Regions from separate parts of the uncultured Phascolarctobacterium sp. genome, predicted to be linked through region 2. Evidence: riboswitches for the same ligand, from Rfam matches in the RefSeq annotation. Region 2 holds a riboswitch; the other holds the start of a gene.
What was found. A riboswitch is a leader RNA that binds a small molecule or an ion and turns the genes downstream of it on or off. The one in region 2 is predicted to bind cobalamin.
Positions count from the first base shown of each region.

Region 1 (7,797 bases), on a different contig from region 2:
ACCTTTTGGAACATACCCATCCACATTAGCTGCTCTTTGAGCAGTAGCATCCACTATTGTATGAGTATAACCAACAAAAGTAGAAATATTTTTATTAAACTGTTTCCTCAGTTGTACATCCCAACCTCTTGCTTTTTCATCGCCAACGTTAGTATATTTGGGCGCTACATAACCAATACGATCTTTTGAATTTCTCCAGAACATGTGTGCTGAAGCAACTAGTGTATCATCAAATCTGTGATTGATACCAATTTCTTTGGTATCACCTGTTTCTGGCTTTATATTTGGATTTCCATATTTAGCACTATACAAATGTGTTGGAGTAGGCGGAATAAAATATTCACTATAGCTTACATAAACATTGGTTTTATCATTATTAAAGTTGTATCCTAAATTTACACTTGGTGTTGTATGATTACCAAAACCAGAATTTTTATCATGTCGAACTCCAGCAGTTAATTTTAATTGATCAGTAATATTAAATTGATCTTGAATATATACTGCTTTATTAATCATTTTTACACCATCAGCTGTAATAACTTTATCATGGCTATATTCAAAACCAGCTGAAAGAATATGTTTATCATCAAAATTCTTAGTAAATTGATCAGAAATTCTCATAGTTCTGACTTTAGTCAAATAGGCATTAAAATCCGTATCGTAATCTAAATTGATAAAAGATAATTGATTTGTAGTAGTATCATCAAATTTACTGTTTAAAATAAATTTATAATTACTGTTATCTACCGATCCAGGTTTTAAACTTGGTTCCCATAATGCAGTATATTTATAATCAGCTTTATATGAATCATAAGTAGCTGTTAAATCATGCTTCTCTCCGAGTTTCTTTGTTATTTTAAAACTGCTACTCGTAGCATTTGAATAGGCTGGGGTTGTTGTTCCACGACCATCTTTAAAATCACCAATCCTATTTTTACTAACATATGCATCCCAAGACCAATCTTTTTCTTTTCCCTGATGGTTTATAGCATAATTTTCTGTACTAAAGCTTCCTAATTCAGCAGAAATTTTAGTTTTTATTCCCTCAGGTTTAGCTGTAATGATATTAATAACGCCACCTTTTGCATCAGATCCGTACAATGTAGATGCAGAACCTTTTAACACTTCAATTCGTTCTACGTTATCCAGATTTTTTAGCATTACAGCAGATATTTTGTTATTAACATTGTTTATTTTGACACCATCGACAAGAACTACTATTTCATCAGCACCATTAATTTTCAAATTATTGCTGTTGTCGTAGCCAGCTACACTATAATTGCCAATGTATACACCCGGCACCATACGCAATGCCTCAGACAAATCCTGATAATGTCTCTCTTCAATTTCTTTTTTTGTAATTACACTAATATTAGCATTTGCTTTAAACGCCTCAACAGGAGTACGAGTTGCCGTTACAACTATTTCATCTAACAAAAAGTGCTGTGGTTCTTCAGCAGCGTGGCCTACCGTGTACCCCCCCAGATGACACTCCCAGTTATAAGTGCCGTCATCAGTGTACTTTTACTCAAACTCTTTTTCAACATACTCAACTTCCTTTCACAACTTTTTATTATATAGAACAAATCATTTATGCCCAATCTCACATGGCCGCATAAATAATTGATCCAACAAGTAAAAATGCCTTTCTCCTAAAAACAGAGAAAGGCATAAAAACACCAATGTAAAAAACAAAGGCGCAACCTTCCCATCGCTCGCAGGAATATTACTTCGTTAAAACAGGCAGTTCTTCTGGCTCAGATTCAACGCCTTTGCCGCACCTTCCCAGGGGGTTCCCCAGTGGCATTTGCAGCAGGCTCATCTTTACAGCGGCGGGACCGCATCGGCTTATACCGATTTCTCTATTAAGCTTACGCACCTGTTTTTAATTTTCAATTATTAAAAGACTCTACTACTTATTTGGCTGCTTATATGATATAATGTCTTACATGAAGATATAATAAACTATATAGTCACTATATTGTCAACATATTTTTCAATTTTTATTAAATATTATTTAAATATTTTAATGGAGTTGCAATTACTATTATGAACAAAAATTCTGAAAGCTTTTTTACTGCCGGTGAACTGGCTACCCTCTTTAACATTCCTAAACAGACATTGCTTTATTATGACAAAATGAATCTGCTGACGCCAGAATTTATTGCAGAAAACGGCTACAGGCATTATTCATTAAAACAATATCTAACGCTTGAAGTTATTGTTAATTTACGTAAACTGGATATTCCAATTTCTAAAATCAAAGCATACATAGATAATCGGGATATAGATGACTTTGATAAACTTTTAATAGAAAAAGAACGTGAATGCGATGAAATAATTGAAAAAAACCTGAAAATAAAAAACAGCTTAAATACGGTTTTCGCTCAATTAGAGAAAACTCGCAGCAGCAGACTGAACCAGCTAACTTTGGAATTTCAAAAAGAAAAATATTTTTTCATAAGTGATCTCAGTAAAACCAGGATCGGGAAAAAACGAATCGAAATCATGGCTCATCACAATCAAAAAGCTTTTTCCAAACAGCACTTCAAAGAAAAAAATATCGGTTGGATCATAAAAAAAGAAAATTTTTTCAGTAATGATAAAGCTAATACAAACGATGCCTGTGCATTTTTTTCGGCAGTAGGTCCTTCGCATTCCAGGGCTAAATCATGTATCACCCGCCCTTCCGGTCTTTATCTTACTTTACGCTTTAAAGGTACCTTCTATAATCAGGCTCCAGAACTCGCGCTGAAATTCAAAAGTTTTGCTGAAAAAAATGATTTACAGATCATCGGAGATCTGTATGTTTCACCTTTAAAAAATCACTGGGTCACCTCAAATCCTGATGAATATATCAATCAGATATCTATACAGGTTGAATATAAATAAAACTGGCTGAGACGTTGTCTCAGCCAGTTTTATTTAATCAGCTCTTTCTTCCATTTCACCTTCAATATCTAATAATAATTTCTGTAATTCTCGCTTTGTTTCAGCTCTGGCATTCCACATTTGCCTTTGCTCTGCTTCCAGCAGCACTTCGGCAATCCTATGCAAAGCCCAGGGATTCACTTCTTCCATCCACTGACGTATCTGCGGATCAAGTGCGTATTTTGCTGCCAGTTCTTCATACATCCAGTCATCCATAACTTCAGTAGTTGCATCCCACTGATAGCAATGTGCGACATAGTTTCCCATATCAGCAGCACCTTTGTAGCCATGTTCTTTCATGCCGTTGATAAACTTTGGATTCATGATCTCGCCGCGGAAAACCCTTTTTACTTCTGCTTCGATAGTACGAATAACCACATGGTTTTGATCTGTACTGTCTGCACAGTATGTTCTTGGCATTTTTCCGCTGCAGCTGCGCACACCTGCTATCAATCCGCCATGATAAGAATTAAAATCATCCGCGCTCAGTAAATTTATCTCTCTATTATCTATACCCATAACAGTAGCATCAATCTTGCTTAAACGGCGTTTAAAAAGCTCAGGCATATAGGACCCGCTTTCACCGTCACCATAAACGTGAGCGCCCCAACGTACATAGACCTGCGCTAAATCATCGATATTTTCCCAATTTTTTTCTTCCAGAAGATATGCTACGCCCGCGCCATACCCCCCTGGCGGACAACCAAAAATACGGTGTAAAGCCTGCTTTTCAGCTTCTTCTTTAGTAATTCCCTGCTGTGCAAGGTAGTCTATATCCTCATTCATATGCTTGCGAATATAATTTATTTCTTCATTTTCGTCAAGACTAGCCGCAAATTTAACCGCTTTATCCAATAATGTTACTACACAGGGCATACTATCGCGCATCATGCCTGTAATTCTTGCTGTAGCATCAATACGCGGCCGCTTAAGTTCTGTAATGCTCATTGCTTCAAGTCCAATTACCCTGCCGATGCCTTTTTGCCAGATCGGCCTGATTCCAAGCAGATAAAGAAATTGTGCAAAGCTTACACCATGAGTACGCATATCAGATCCCATGACCATACCAATAGTTTCAGGATATTTTCCTTCATCAGCAATGTATGCTTCAATAACGCCTTCCGCTCTTGCTTTGCCAACTTCCCATGCTACTTTGGTTGGCAGGGTCTGGGGATCGACGCCATAAAAATTTCTTCCTGTCGGCAGTACATCGGCTCTGCCATTAGTAGGTGCACCAGCTACAGAGGGTTCAATAAATTCTCCATTCAATCCTCTAAGAGTATTATTCAGTTCATCTACCGTTTTAGCAAGATTGGGAACCAAATCGCTGCAAATATAACGGCATACAGTTAGAAATTGTTCTCTTAAATCATCAGGCATTGACGCATAATCCTGCAGCTGCAGCAATTCCTGCACATAATCAGCATTAAAGTCCGTAGCGGCCAAAGCTTCCAAAACAGTCATACTTTCAGCACGTATCCTGTCTGCTAATTTACCATAAGTCAGGCCAAGTTGCGGTATTTTTTGCGCGCTGTTTTCCAATAAAGTATAGTAATCAAATCCATAATGCTCAGCAAGAACTTTGGCTAAAGAAGGTACTGTTCCGTTTTCGAGCCTGCTCATTGCCAAAAGATATTCCAGCAAAGGTTTATCGACAGGAGGCTCGCCTAAAATATGTAATCCTACACGTATCTGCATGTTTTTGATGTCTGTAAGATAGTTATGAAGCTTGCCTACATATGCTTCAAAGTCATTTTCTTCTTTGATTTCATTATTGAGATTACATTCAGCAGCTTTTTCCCTTATCAGGTCCGCAGTATTGCCCAGCTTATCCTGTTCATTATCTTTAAAATCAAGGTATTCGTCAAGCAGCGCTTCCAATTCAGCCATATTATCATAAAGCCCAGAGGTGCTCATCGGAGGCGTAAGGTAATCAACAAGGCAGGCAGCACTGCGCCTCTTAGCCTGTATCCCTTCACCAATAACAGTAACTATATAATGATATAAATTAGGTAAATCTCCCAGACAAATATCTGGATAGCAGCCGTCAGATAATCCTGCGGCTTTACCGGGGAGCCACTCAACAGAACCATGTGTTCCAACGTGTATTACTGCATCAGCCTGCCATATTTCCCTTAGCCAATAATAAAATGCGAGATAGTGATGCGTAGGCGGGGCTACAGGGTCATGATAAATTTTTCCGCAATCTTCCCCGAAGCCACGTGGCGGCTGAACTGTAATAATTACATTGCCATTTGCAAGCCCCGGTATAAGAAGTTTTTCGTCATAATTAAAAACATTACCTAATGGTGCTCCCCATCCTTCAATCATTTTTTCCCTGACAGCTTGAGGTAAATTATCAAATAATTTGCTGTAGTCTTCTATTCCTACTTTACCAATGGCTTCCTGAATTTGCTTTTCGGTCATAAACCTTCTGTCGTTAGTAGCGCAGGCAATTACCTCTTCCATAAAAAGTTTACTGTTTTCAGGAATATGGTCTATTGCATATCCTTCCTGCTTTAAAGCAGCCAAAAGTAACCTTACACTTTCAGGTGAGTCCATGCCAAGCGCAGTACCTATGTTTGAATTTGTAGGCGGATAATTATGGAAGATGATTGCGATTTTTTTATCTTTGTTCGCTTTACGCCTTAATGCTGCCCATTTAGACGCTTTACTTACAAGACGCTTTATTCTTTTTAACATGGGTACATAATAAATTATATTGTCTGCGTCTTTGTATTTTCCCGCAACAGGCACACTATGCAGTGCTCCATCAAATTCAGGCATAGTGATACTGATTGCAACTTCAACAGCGCTCATACCCTGAATATTATCCTGCCATTCTTCTGTAGAACGCATTAAAGTATACGCTTGTAAAAATGGTACGTTCAAATTTTTTAATACTGTCAGTTCCATTGACCCAGACGCTGTCAAAGAAAACTTTATTGTATTTATCAAGCAGTCAATTACTGTTTTTCCATCTTTAATAAAATATTTATTTACTGCTTCATCAAGTCCCGGTGCTCCCATTTCAGGATTTTTTACACCATGGCTGAATACAGCAATAATGTTGACCTTTTGTTTAGAACACTCTTCTATAAGTGCTTTTTGATAGGCCAGATTATCAAGAAGCCATTCGTTACGGTAAAAGATAAGTCCAATAGTCGGATAATCAGGATTGCAGAAATTTTCCTGATATTCTTCCAGCGAAGTATATATTTTATCGGCTTCAGGATGATAAATTCCGTTCCACAACATTTGCTGCGGTTGTTTATATTCCAACTCCTCCTTGCAAAAACGACATAAAAGCCAGAGCCAGAGATTTTTAAAGTTTTCAATACCTCCGTATACCCCGTATTTGGCTGCCAAAACATGATCAGCTGCTTCAAAAGCATTACTGGCATTTCCCTCCGCTTCTCCTCCGGCATGTATCTTAAATGCGATACCTTTGTTTTGCAGATAAGCGAGCGCACCTTGAAGATACGGCGTTTCCAGTGTTACACCCATCCACTCTATAAGGACGACTTCGCTTCCTTCCAGTAATTGCTGCCAATAGCTGTCCCACAAGCATCCATCAGTTACTAAATAAGCAGCACATTCATTTTTGATGATATTTTCTTCTTTTAAACGATTCAGAGATTTTTTTACCAGTGAGTAGTAACCATCAGTATTACTTAAAATTACAACTTTAGCCATTTATTTCACTCCATTATCATACATGATATTACTTAATTATTTTTGATAATTGCTATGATAAACTATATAGTGATTATATTGTCAATCAAAACAAAAGAATCTCTGAAAACAACCAGAGATTCTTTTGTTGCAAATACTTATTTTAATAGCCCTTTATCAGCTTCTCACTGCTCATATCAAAAACATTACCATAAGCAGCATTAGCAATACCTTTTATCGCATAAACACAATTTTGTGTTGCACTGTACAAATACCGATCAGGTATAGGCTTTATATTATTTAAGCCTCTAAGCCCCTGCAGCGCAGGATCATTAAAATATTCTTTTTGAAAGTTTCGGCTGGCTTCAGTTACCATTTTACGAGGTGCAGAAACCATAAAAAAATCAGGATCACATGCCACTACAAGTTCTTTAGGTACAAACTGTCCATTATATAAGCCCATTTTAGCAATCCCATTAGAAATACGCGCTTTACCACACAGCTCGTCAAACATACAGCCCTTGCCTCCGTAGCTTGTCATCTGCGATACAAGCATTCCAACGGGAATAGGATCAGTTCTTTTCTGCAGTGTCGCAGAAATCTCGTTGAGTTGTCTGTCCATTTCATTTATTACGTTCATGCCTGCTTCCTGTTCTCCAACAGCATCCGCTATCATCAAAACAGTATTTTTCACTTCTGCTACAGTATCAGGACCTTTACAGACAATTACGCTAAACCCCAGATCTCTATAGCCTTGTATCATTTCTGGCTTGGTCCATGTTGAGGCAATTATAAGGTCCGGTTTTAATTTCAAAACTGTTTCAAAAGGATAAAGGTATAATTTTACAGGTATTTTTTCGCTTTCTTCAACAATCCAGGATATACCCGGATCAGGCGCTGTCTGATGAACTGCAACCAGACGCTCTGGCTGTACCATGCCTAAAGTCATTACATCAAAGCCTAAGGATAAGGTTAAAATACGTTTTGCTTTTTCAGGTATTCTGACTGTTGTTCCTTCATAATCTCTTATAGTCCGTACTTTGCTGTTGTTACCGGAAATATCTAAGTTATCTGCGGCACAGCCTGATAATAAAAGACTGCTTATCCATAACAGCACAAAAATCTTTTTTAACATATTCTATCATCTTCTACAACAGGATTTAAATAGGCCAGTGTCTGAAACTTATCAAA
Region 1 is NZ_CATWDQ010000001.1:49,160-56,956, reverse strand. It holds gene Q4G98_RS00210 (TonB-dependent siderophore receptor) at 1-1,437, opposite strand, end outside; cobalamin riboswitch at 1,725-1,898, opposite strand; gene Q4G98_RS00205 (MerR family transcriptional regulator) at 2,050-2,892, shown strand; gene cobN (cobaltochelatase subunit CobN) at 2,926-6,627, opposite strand; gene Q4G98_RS00195 (ABC transporter substrate-binding protein) at 6,770-7,741, opposite strand; gene Q4G98_RS00190 (nitrogenase component 1) at 7,735-7,797, opposite strand, start outside.
Region 1: it holds a riboswitch for cobalamin, as region 2 does, so the genes downstream of both, Q4G98_RS00210 (TonB-dependent siderophore receptor) here and nikB (nickel ABC transporter permease) in region 2, are expected to answer to the same signal.

Region 2 (7,797 bases):
TTTGGTGATTTTAGCGCCGCTGCGGAAGTTGGGCAGCCAGCAGCCCTGGTCGGTATTTTCCAGATAGATGACGTTGGTCAGGTCGCGGGGCGTGTGCCGGCGTGGCTGCGGCGGCTCCGGCAGGAGGGCGAGCTGGCGCATGATGTTGAGAATGTCTTTTTTATAGGCTTCTATATCTTCGCGCAGGCACAGCCCGGCACCGCCACGTTCGATAAGCAGCGAAGGCAGGCCTGAGATGGCGGCATAGTTGTAGGCGCCGCTGGTGGCTGTGGAACGCACCATATATTCCACGTCCAGCACCTGGGCCACAGATCGGGCTGCTGCTGCTGTTTCTTCGTTGGGCAGACCTGGATAATAGACGTAAGGATATAGTTCTTCATGGATGTCCCCGCTGTGAAGATCTATATAAAAATCTGCCTGCGGGAAAAATTTTTGACTTAAAACATGAGCTATTTTTTGTGACAGCGTGCCGCCTGCAGCGCCGGGAAATTCACGGTTGAGGTTTTTGCCGTCTTCAGGGACGATAAAGGCGCTGCGCGCCCAGAAGCTGGGTGTATTGACAGGATGGATGATGATCAGGCAGCCGCTGATGTTTTGTGGTTCCAAATCACGAGCCAGTTCGATGGCTGCGGCAATGCCAGGATATTCACCGCCGTGGATGCCGGCAGTGATCAGCAGTGTCGGTCCGTCGCCTTGTCCATTGATAATGGTGACAGGCATATGGCAGGCGGTGCCGGGAACAGAGAGGAAAGTACGTGATTTTTGCCCGCGGCCAGCTTCCAGGCCGCAGATGTTTACCTTATCTGACATGGTTACAACTCCTTTATTTTAAGATAAATTTAATTTTGTAAATTTTGATACGATTATTTTAATTTTATTCTTGCTAATCAGTATAACATATGATAATATGTTCATACAATAGCTGTTATCAATTAAATTTAAGAGTGTTTTAGAATGACAGACAAAATGCTAAACCATATCAGTGAAGGGGATTGCAGCGGTGCGGACAGAGGTTTTGACAAACAGGGAATATTTGGGGCTCACGATCCCTTTTATGCTTTCGACAATGACGCAGCCTTTGATGGGGGCTGTTAATACTGCTGTGATGGGACAGCTGCCTGATCCCAAGTATATAGCTGCTGTAGCCTTGGGGGCGATCCTTTTCAACAATATTTACTGGTTTTTTGGCTTTCTGCGGGTCAGTACTTCCGGTTATGCGGCTCAGGCTCTTGGTTCCGGGGTCAGGGAAGAAAGCCTGCTGGCTTTTCTGCGGCCGCTGTTTATTGCGGTGCTTGTCAGCTGCGGCTGCATTCTTTTGCAGAAACCGATCCTGTCCGCTTATTTGGCTTTGGTTGCACCTGCTGCCGATGTGGCGGCGCTGTGTACGGCTTATTATGATATTCTGATCTGGGGCGCACCGCTGGTGTTGTTTAATTATGTGTCGCTGGGCTGGCTGATGGGGCAGACGAGGGTGCGGGCTTCGGTGTTTATGCAGGTTTCCAGTAATGTTTTGAATATGGCTTTAAGTATGTGGTTTGTTTTCGGGCTGCATTTCCATATTGAGGGAGTTGCCTGGGCGACGCTTCTGAGCCAGCTATACGGCGCTGTTGTTGGCTGCTGGCTGATGTATGTTTATGGCGATTTTGACTATAGGCATTTTGATTATAAAAAAGTTATCGAGCCAGGGAGTTTGTTAAAGATGCTTTCGGTGAACGCTAATCTGATGATCCGCACAGCCTGCCTGCTGACGGCGAATAATATCATTGCTGCTGCCGGCGCGGCTTTGGGGACTGTGGTGCTGGCAGCCAATGCGGTACTGTTTCAGCTGAAGGACATCATGTCCTATCTGGTCGACGGCATGGCCAACGGCGCGGCGATTTTTTCAGGGCGGGCTCTGGGCCAGAAAAACAGGGATTTATTCTGGCAGACCTTGCGGATGACTTATAAATGGCTGTTCGTACTGGTTGTGGTGCTGATGGCAGGCTTTGGCGCCAGCGGTATGTTCTGGATCAGGTGTTTTACAGATATTTCCGAGGTAGCGGCATTAGCCGGGGCTTACAGATATTATGTGCTGCTTTATCCTCTGATAGCCGGTATTGGCCTGGCGCTTTACGGTATGTTTACCGGCGCTACCTATACAGCTCCGGTACGCAATATGATGATGGCTGCACTGGCTGTATTTTGGCCTGCGGAACGGCTGTTGGTGCCTTTATACGGCAATGATGGCTTATGGCTGTCATATCTTTTATTTGTTGGTACTCAATCTTTAATATTATTTTTATCATTGAAAAAACTTAGAAAAAAGATTTAAAAAGTTATTTAAAAGTGTTTACTAAGTATATACTTTGTGTTAATATTGTTATAAGTTAATAATTTTATCAAAGGTGCCGCAAGGTTAAATCAGGGAAGTCCGGTGTAAATCCGGCACGGTCACGCCACTGTAAGCGCATATTGCGTAAGTCAGATCGCAGCCTTTGGTATTGCCATATCCGCGGGTGACGGATCAGCAGTTAGTTCTTAAAAATTGTATAGATGGAGTAGTATAATTATTCCGCTGTGCAAAAATTTTATGATCTCCTGCATCCGTGGTTCATGGCTGCAGGAGATTTTTTTGTGAGGAGATGGGAAGCATTGAAAAACAAACAGATTTGGAGCAGGCTTGGACAGATCCTGCTGGTGCTTTTAGGGATCAGCTTTTTGACTTTTGCTTTGGTGATGCTGTCGCCCGGTGATCCGGTCCGGCAGATGATCGCCGGTAATGAGGACATTATGGTCAGTCAGGCGGAGATAGAAGCGCTGCGGCATGAGCTTGGTTTGGACAAACCGTTTATTTTCCAGTATCTGGATTGGCTGGGGCGTGCTGTGCAGGGGAACCTGGGCTTTTCCTATATGGTCAAAAAGCCTGTTGTTGAAGAACTGATGCATTGTTTGCCGGCGACGATCTATCTTGCTGTGGCTTCGCTGCTGTTTATGCTGGTAGTATCGCTGCCTCTGGGCATTTATTCGGCGGTTAAGCGTAACAGCTGCTTTGATTATTTTGTCAGAGGTCTTACTTTTTTCGGTGTTTCAGTTCCTAACTTTTGGATGGGCCTGATGCTGCTGTGGATTTTTGGCTTACAGCTGGGCTGGCTGCCGATAGTAGGCGGCAGGGTAAGCCTGGAGACGATCATTTTACCAGCGGTGACGCTGGGAATAGCAATGGCGGCTAAATATACGCGGCAGGTGCGGGCAACTGTTCTTGAGGAATTACATCAGGATTACGTTGTCGGTGCCAGAGCCAGAGGCATGAGTGAGAGCTATATCCTTTGGCAAGAGGTGCTGCCGAACGCGATGCTGCCGCTAATGACGCTGCTGGGGTTATCATTGGGTTCCCTTTTAGGCGGGGCGGCTGTTATCGAAATAGTTTTTCAGTGGCCGGGATTGGGCCGTTTGGCTGTCGAGGCTATCACATATCGTGATTTTCAGCTGGTGCAGGGCGTTGTGCTTTGGATAGCGCTGATGTATATGGTGATCAATCTGTTGGTAGATATTTCCTATAATTATTTTGATCCACGCTTAAGAAAGGCAGGCAAGTAATATGGAAAATCTTATCAATGGTTTAAAAATGAATAGGCAATTTGCTGTTTCCAGCCTGCTGGTGCTGGCGCTGTTTTTGATTGCCGTAGCTGCGCCGCTGTTTTCGCCTTATGATCCTGTGGAAGCGACGATGAAGAACGCTTATCTGTCTGTCCCCTTGTGCCGAGCATATCTTTGGTACTGACAAGCTGGGGCGCGATGTGTTCAGCCGTATTTTGTACGGCGCCCGTTATTCTTTGAGCGGAGTCTTGCTTTTGGTTGCGGTGATATTTTTTGTCGGTACTTCTTTAGGAATTATTTCCGGTTATTACGGCGGCAAGGTCGATGCGGTGATCATGCGTATTTCCGACATGATGATCTCTTTTCCGGGTATGATCCTGGCGATAGCTATTGCAGGGATACTGGGCGGCAGCCTGGTCAACGCGGTCATTGCGCTGACTGTTGTCAGCTGGACTAAATATGCCAGGCTGGCCCGCAGCATGGTGCTGAAGATCAAAAAACGTGACTTTGTGGAGGCGGCGATAGTAAATGGCGGTAAACCGGCGCACATCCTTTGGCAGCATATCGTGCCGAATATCCTGCCGCTGATGGTCATTACGGCTGCGGCTGATATTGGCGCTATGATGATGGAGCTGGCCGGGTTGTCGTTTTTGGGCTTTGGCTCGCAGCCGCCGGCGCCGGAATGGGGCCTGATGCTGAACGAGGGCCGGCAACAGCTGCAGACTGCGCCCTGGCTGATGATTTTCCCGGGTCTGGCTATTTTTGTCACTGTTGTGATTTTTAACCTTTGGGGCGACAGCCTGCGCGACGTGCTTGATCCGCGGCAGGAAGACTGATGATGGTGGTTAGGTAAAATTTTATTATATACAAACGAGTTTGAAAGGGAGATGTATTATGAACAAAAGTATTAAATTTACAGCAGCAGCCGCAATGATCGGACTGCTGGCACTGGCAGCTGCCGGCTGCGGCGGTGGTGATAAAAAAGCTGCCGCGGCGAAGGATACTTTGAAATTCGGCGTTACTAATTTTGCCGATAATCTGGAACCGACAGATAACTTTTTCAGTTGGGTCGTTATGCGTTATGGCCTGGGCGAATGTCTGGCCAAATTTGACGATAAAATGAACTCTACCCCGTGGATTGCGGAAAGCTGGAAAATCGGCGATGATAAGCTGACCTGGACTTTTAAGATCAATGATAAAGCTAAATTTTCCAATGGCAATAAGGTAACTGCCGAAGCGGTAAAAAGTTCGTTGGAACGTGTTTTTGCAAAATCCAATCGTGCAAAGACATTTTTTGAATACAGCGAGATCTCGGCCGACGGCCAGAACCTGATCATCAAAACCACTAAGCCGGTACCTTCGTTGCCGGGGATGCTGGCAGATCCGCTCTTTATAGTCATCGATACCAGTGTCAAAGATCGTGATTATGCTAAGCAGGGGCCTATTTGCACCGGTCCGTATGTGGTGAAGGAATACAGCAAGGCTAAAGCGGTAATGGAAGCTAACCCCAATTATTGGGATGGTGAAGTGCCATTTAAACATGTCGAGATCCCTACTATCGACGATCCTAATACCCGTGCTATGGCGCTGCAGTCCGGTGAGATCGATATGGCGATCAATATTGCCGCGGGTGATCTGTCGCTGTTTAACAAAAAAGACAAGTTCAATATTTCCGAGATCGCTTCCCTGCGTACAGTTTTGGCACAGATCAATATGAATGAAGGGCACCCGCTGCATGACATTCGCGTACGCGAAGCTCTGATCAGTTGTTTGGATCGTGAGACCTATAACAAAGTTTTACTGAAGGATACTTTTATCCCCGGTAAGGCGCCGGTTCCGCCTTCCCTGGATTACGGTTTTGATCAGCTGAAAGATCCTAATACCTATAATGTGGAACGCGCTAAAAAATTGCTGGCTGATGCGGGCTGGAAGGATACAGACGGCGACGGTATCGTAGATAAGGACGGCAAACCGCTGGCTATCGACTTCGTGTATTACAGCGGCCGGGCCGAACTGCCTTTGTATGCGGAAGCAACTCAGGCTGATGCGAAGAAGATCGGTATCAAGGTCAATATGAAAAATGTTGATTATAATGTGCTTGATCCGATGCGCCAGCGCGGTGAGTTCGATTTATGCATTTCCAATATCCTGACTGCTAACAGCGGCGACCCGGAAGTATATTTGAACTGGTACTGGAAAACTAATGTCAATGGCAGTCAGCCCCAAAACTCTACCGGTTACAGCAATCCTGAATATGATGCGCTCAGCGACAGGCTGGCTGTCGAATTCGACCCGGCTAAACGCCGTGAGCTGATGATAGCTATGCAGCAGATCCTGCTGAACGATGCGGCTGCCTTGTATTTCGGTTATCCTAAAACTAATATGGTCAGCAATACTTCCATTCAAAACGCAGATATCAAACCTGCTGATTATTACTGGCTGACTAAGGATATTAAGCCTGCTCAGAAATAATCAGCGGGAAGAAGGGACACTGTAATGCTTTTAAAAGTTACAGATTTGGACATCAGCTACGGCAGTAAAGCCACAGTAGCCGGTGCCAATATCGAATTGGAAAAAGGCGAGATCTTATCTATCGTCGGTGAAAGCGGCAGCGGCAAAACTACCGTTATCCGTGCGATCATGGGCTGCCTGCCCGGTAATGGCCGTGTCAGCGGCGGCGGGATCATGTTTGACGGCAAAGACTTGCTTGCAAATACGCCGCAGCAGTGGCGCGAGATGTGCGGTACGGAAATTTCCATGATTTTTCAGGACAGCGGCAATATGATCAATCCTATCAGAAGGATCGGCGAGCAGTTTATTGCGTACATACTGACCCATGCACCGCAGACTTCCAAACAGGAGGCCTATCAAACGGCGGTAAAAATGCTGGCAGACGTGCGCCTGCCGAATCCTGATGTTGTGATGCGCAGTTATCCGTTTGAATTATCGGGCGGTATGCGTCAGCGCGTCGGCATCGCTATGGCGATGACCTTCAGTCCCAAGCTGCTTTTAGCCGACGAGCCGACCAGTGCGCTGGATGTTACGACCCAGGCGCAGATCATCAGGCAGATCGTTGACGTGCGCAACGAATATAATGCCGCTGTGATCATCGTGACGCATAATCTGGGCGTAGCGTCGTATATGTCGAATAAGATTATAGTCATGCAGAACGGCAGGGTGGTTGAAAGCGGCCCTCGTGAAAAGATCATCGGTGATCCGCAGCATGAATATACTAAGGAACTGCTGGCTGCGGTTCCTGTTGTGGGAGGTAAGCGTTATTATGCCTGAAAACGTAAGATTACACCCGCATGAAAATTGCAATTGTGCCCATGACGGTGTTGCAGCACCGGCGGAAGTAATTATGGAAATTAAAAATCTGACTAAAAAATTCCCGGTTGACGGAGGGCAAGTACTGACAGCCTGTGATAATGTCAGCCTGCGTGCTTATAAAGGTCAGACGCTGGGGATCATTGGCGAAAGCGGCTGCGGCAAAAGTACTCTGGTCAGAACGATCCTGCAGATCCATCCGGCTACCGCAGGTGAGGTAATTTTTAATGATCAGGATATTCTGAAATTGAAAGGCGAGGCTTTGCGGCAGAATCGCCGTAATCTGCAAATGGTCTTTCAGGATCCCTCGGCTGCCTTTAATCCCAAGATGCGCGTCAAGGATATTTTGTGTGAACCTTTGCTCAATTTTGGTCTGCTGAAAAAATCCGAGATTGATGCCAAAGCAGCTGAACTTTTACAAATGGTAGAGCTGCCTGCGGAGTTCAAGGGCAGGTATCCGCACAGTATGAGCGGCGGCCAGCGTCAGCGTTTGGGCATCGCCCGTGCACTTTCGCTGGAACCTCAGATCATTGTCTGCGACGAAGCTACTTCTGCTTTGGATGTTTCTGTACAGGAAAAAATCTGTGAGCTGCTGGTGCGTCTGCAGAAGGAAAAAGGTATTACGTATCTTTTCATCTGTCACGATATCGGTCTGGTCGATCTGATGAGCCATCAGGTCGCCGTCATGTATCTTGGGAACGTGGTCGAACGTCTGGAAGGCTGCCGTTTATCGACGGGCAGTGCACATCCGTACACTAAGGCTTTGATCAAGTCGATTTTTAAAGTCGATTTTAAAGCGGGCGAAAAGATCCAGCCTTTAGAAGGCGATATTCCCAGCCCGCTGGACCTGCCGCAGGGCTGTCCGTTTCAAAGCCGCTGCGATTTGTGTCAGGC
Region 2 is NZ_CATWDQ010000002.1:214,278-222,074, forward strand. It holds gene Q4G98_RS02625 (M14 family metallopeptidase) at 1-810, opposite strand, end outside; gene Q4G98_RS02630 (MATE family efflux transporter) at 1,001-2,311, shown strand; cobalamin riboswitch at 2,366-2,491, shown strand; gene nikB (nickel ABC transporter permease) at 2,632-3,576, shown strand; partial or broken gene nikC (nickel transporter permease) at 3,578-4,412, shown strand; gene Q4G98_RS02650 (ABC transporter substrate-binding protein) at 4,507-6,048, shown strand; gene Q4G98_RS02655 (ABC transporter ATP-binding protein) at 6,073-6,864, shown strand; gene Q4G98_RS02660 (ABC transporter ATP-binding protein) at 6,938-7,797, shown strand, end outside.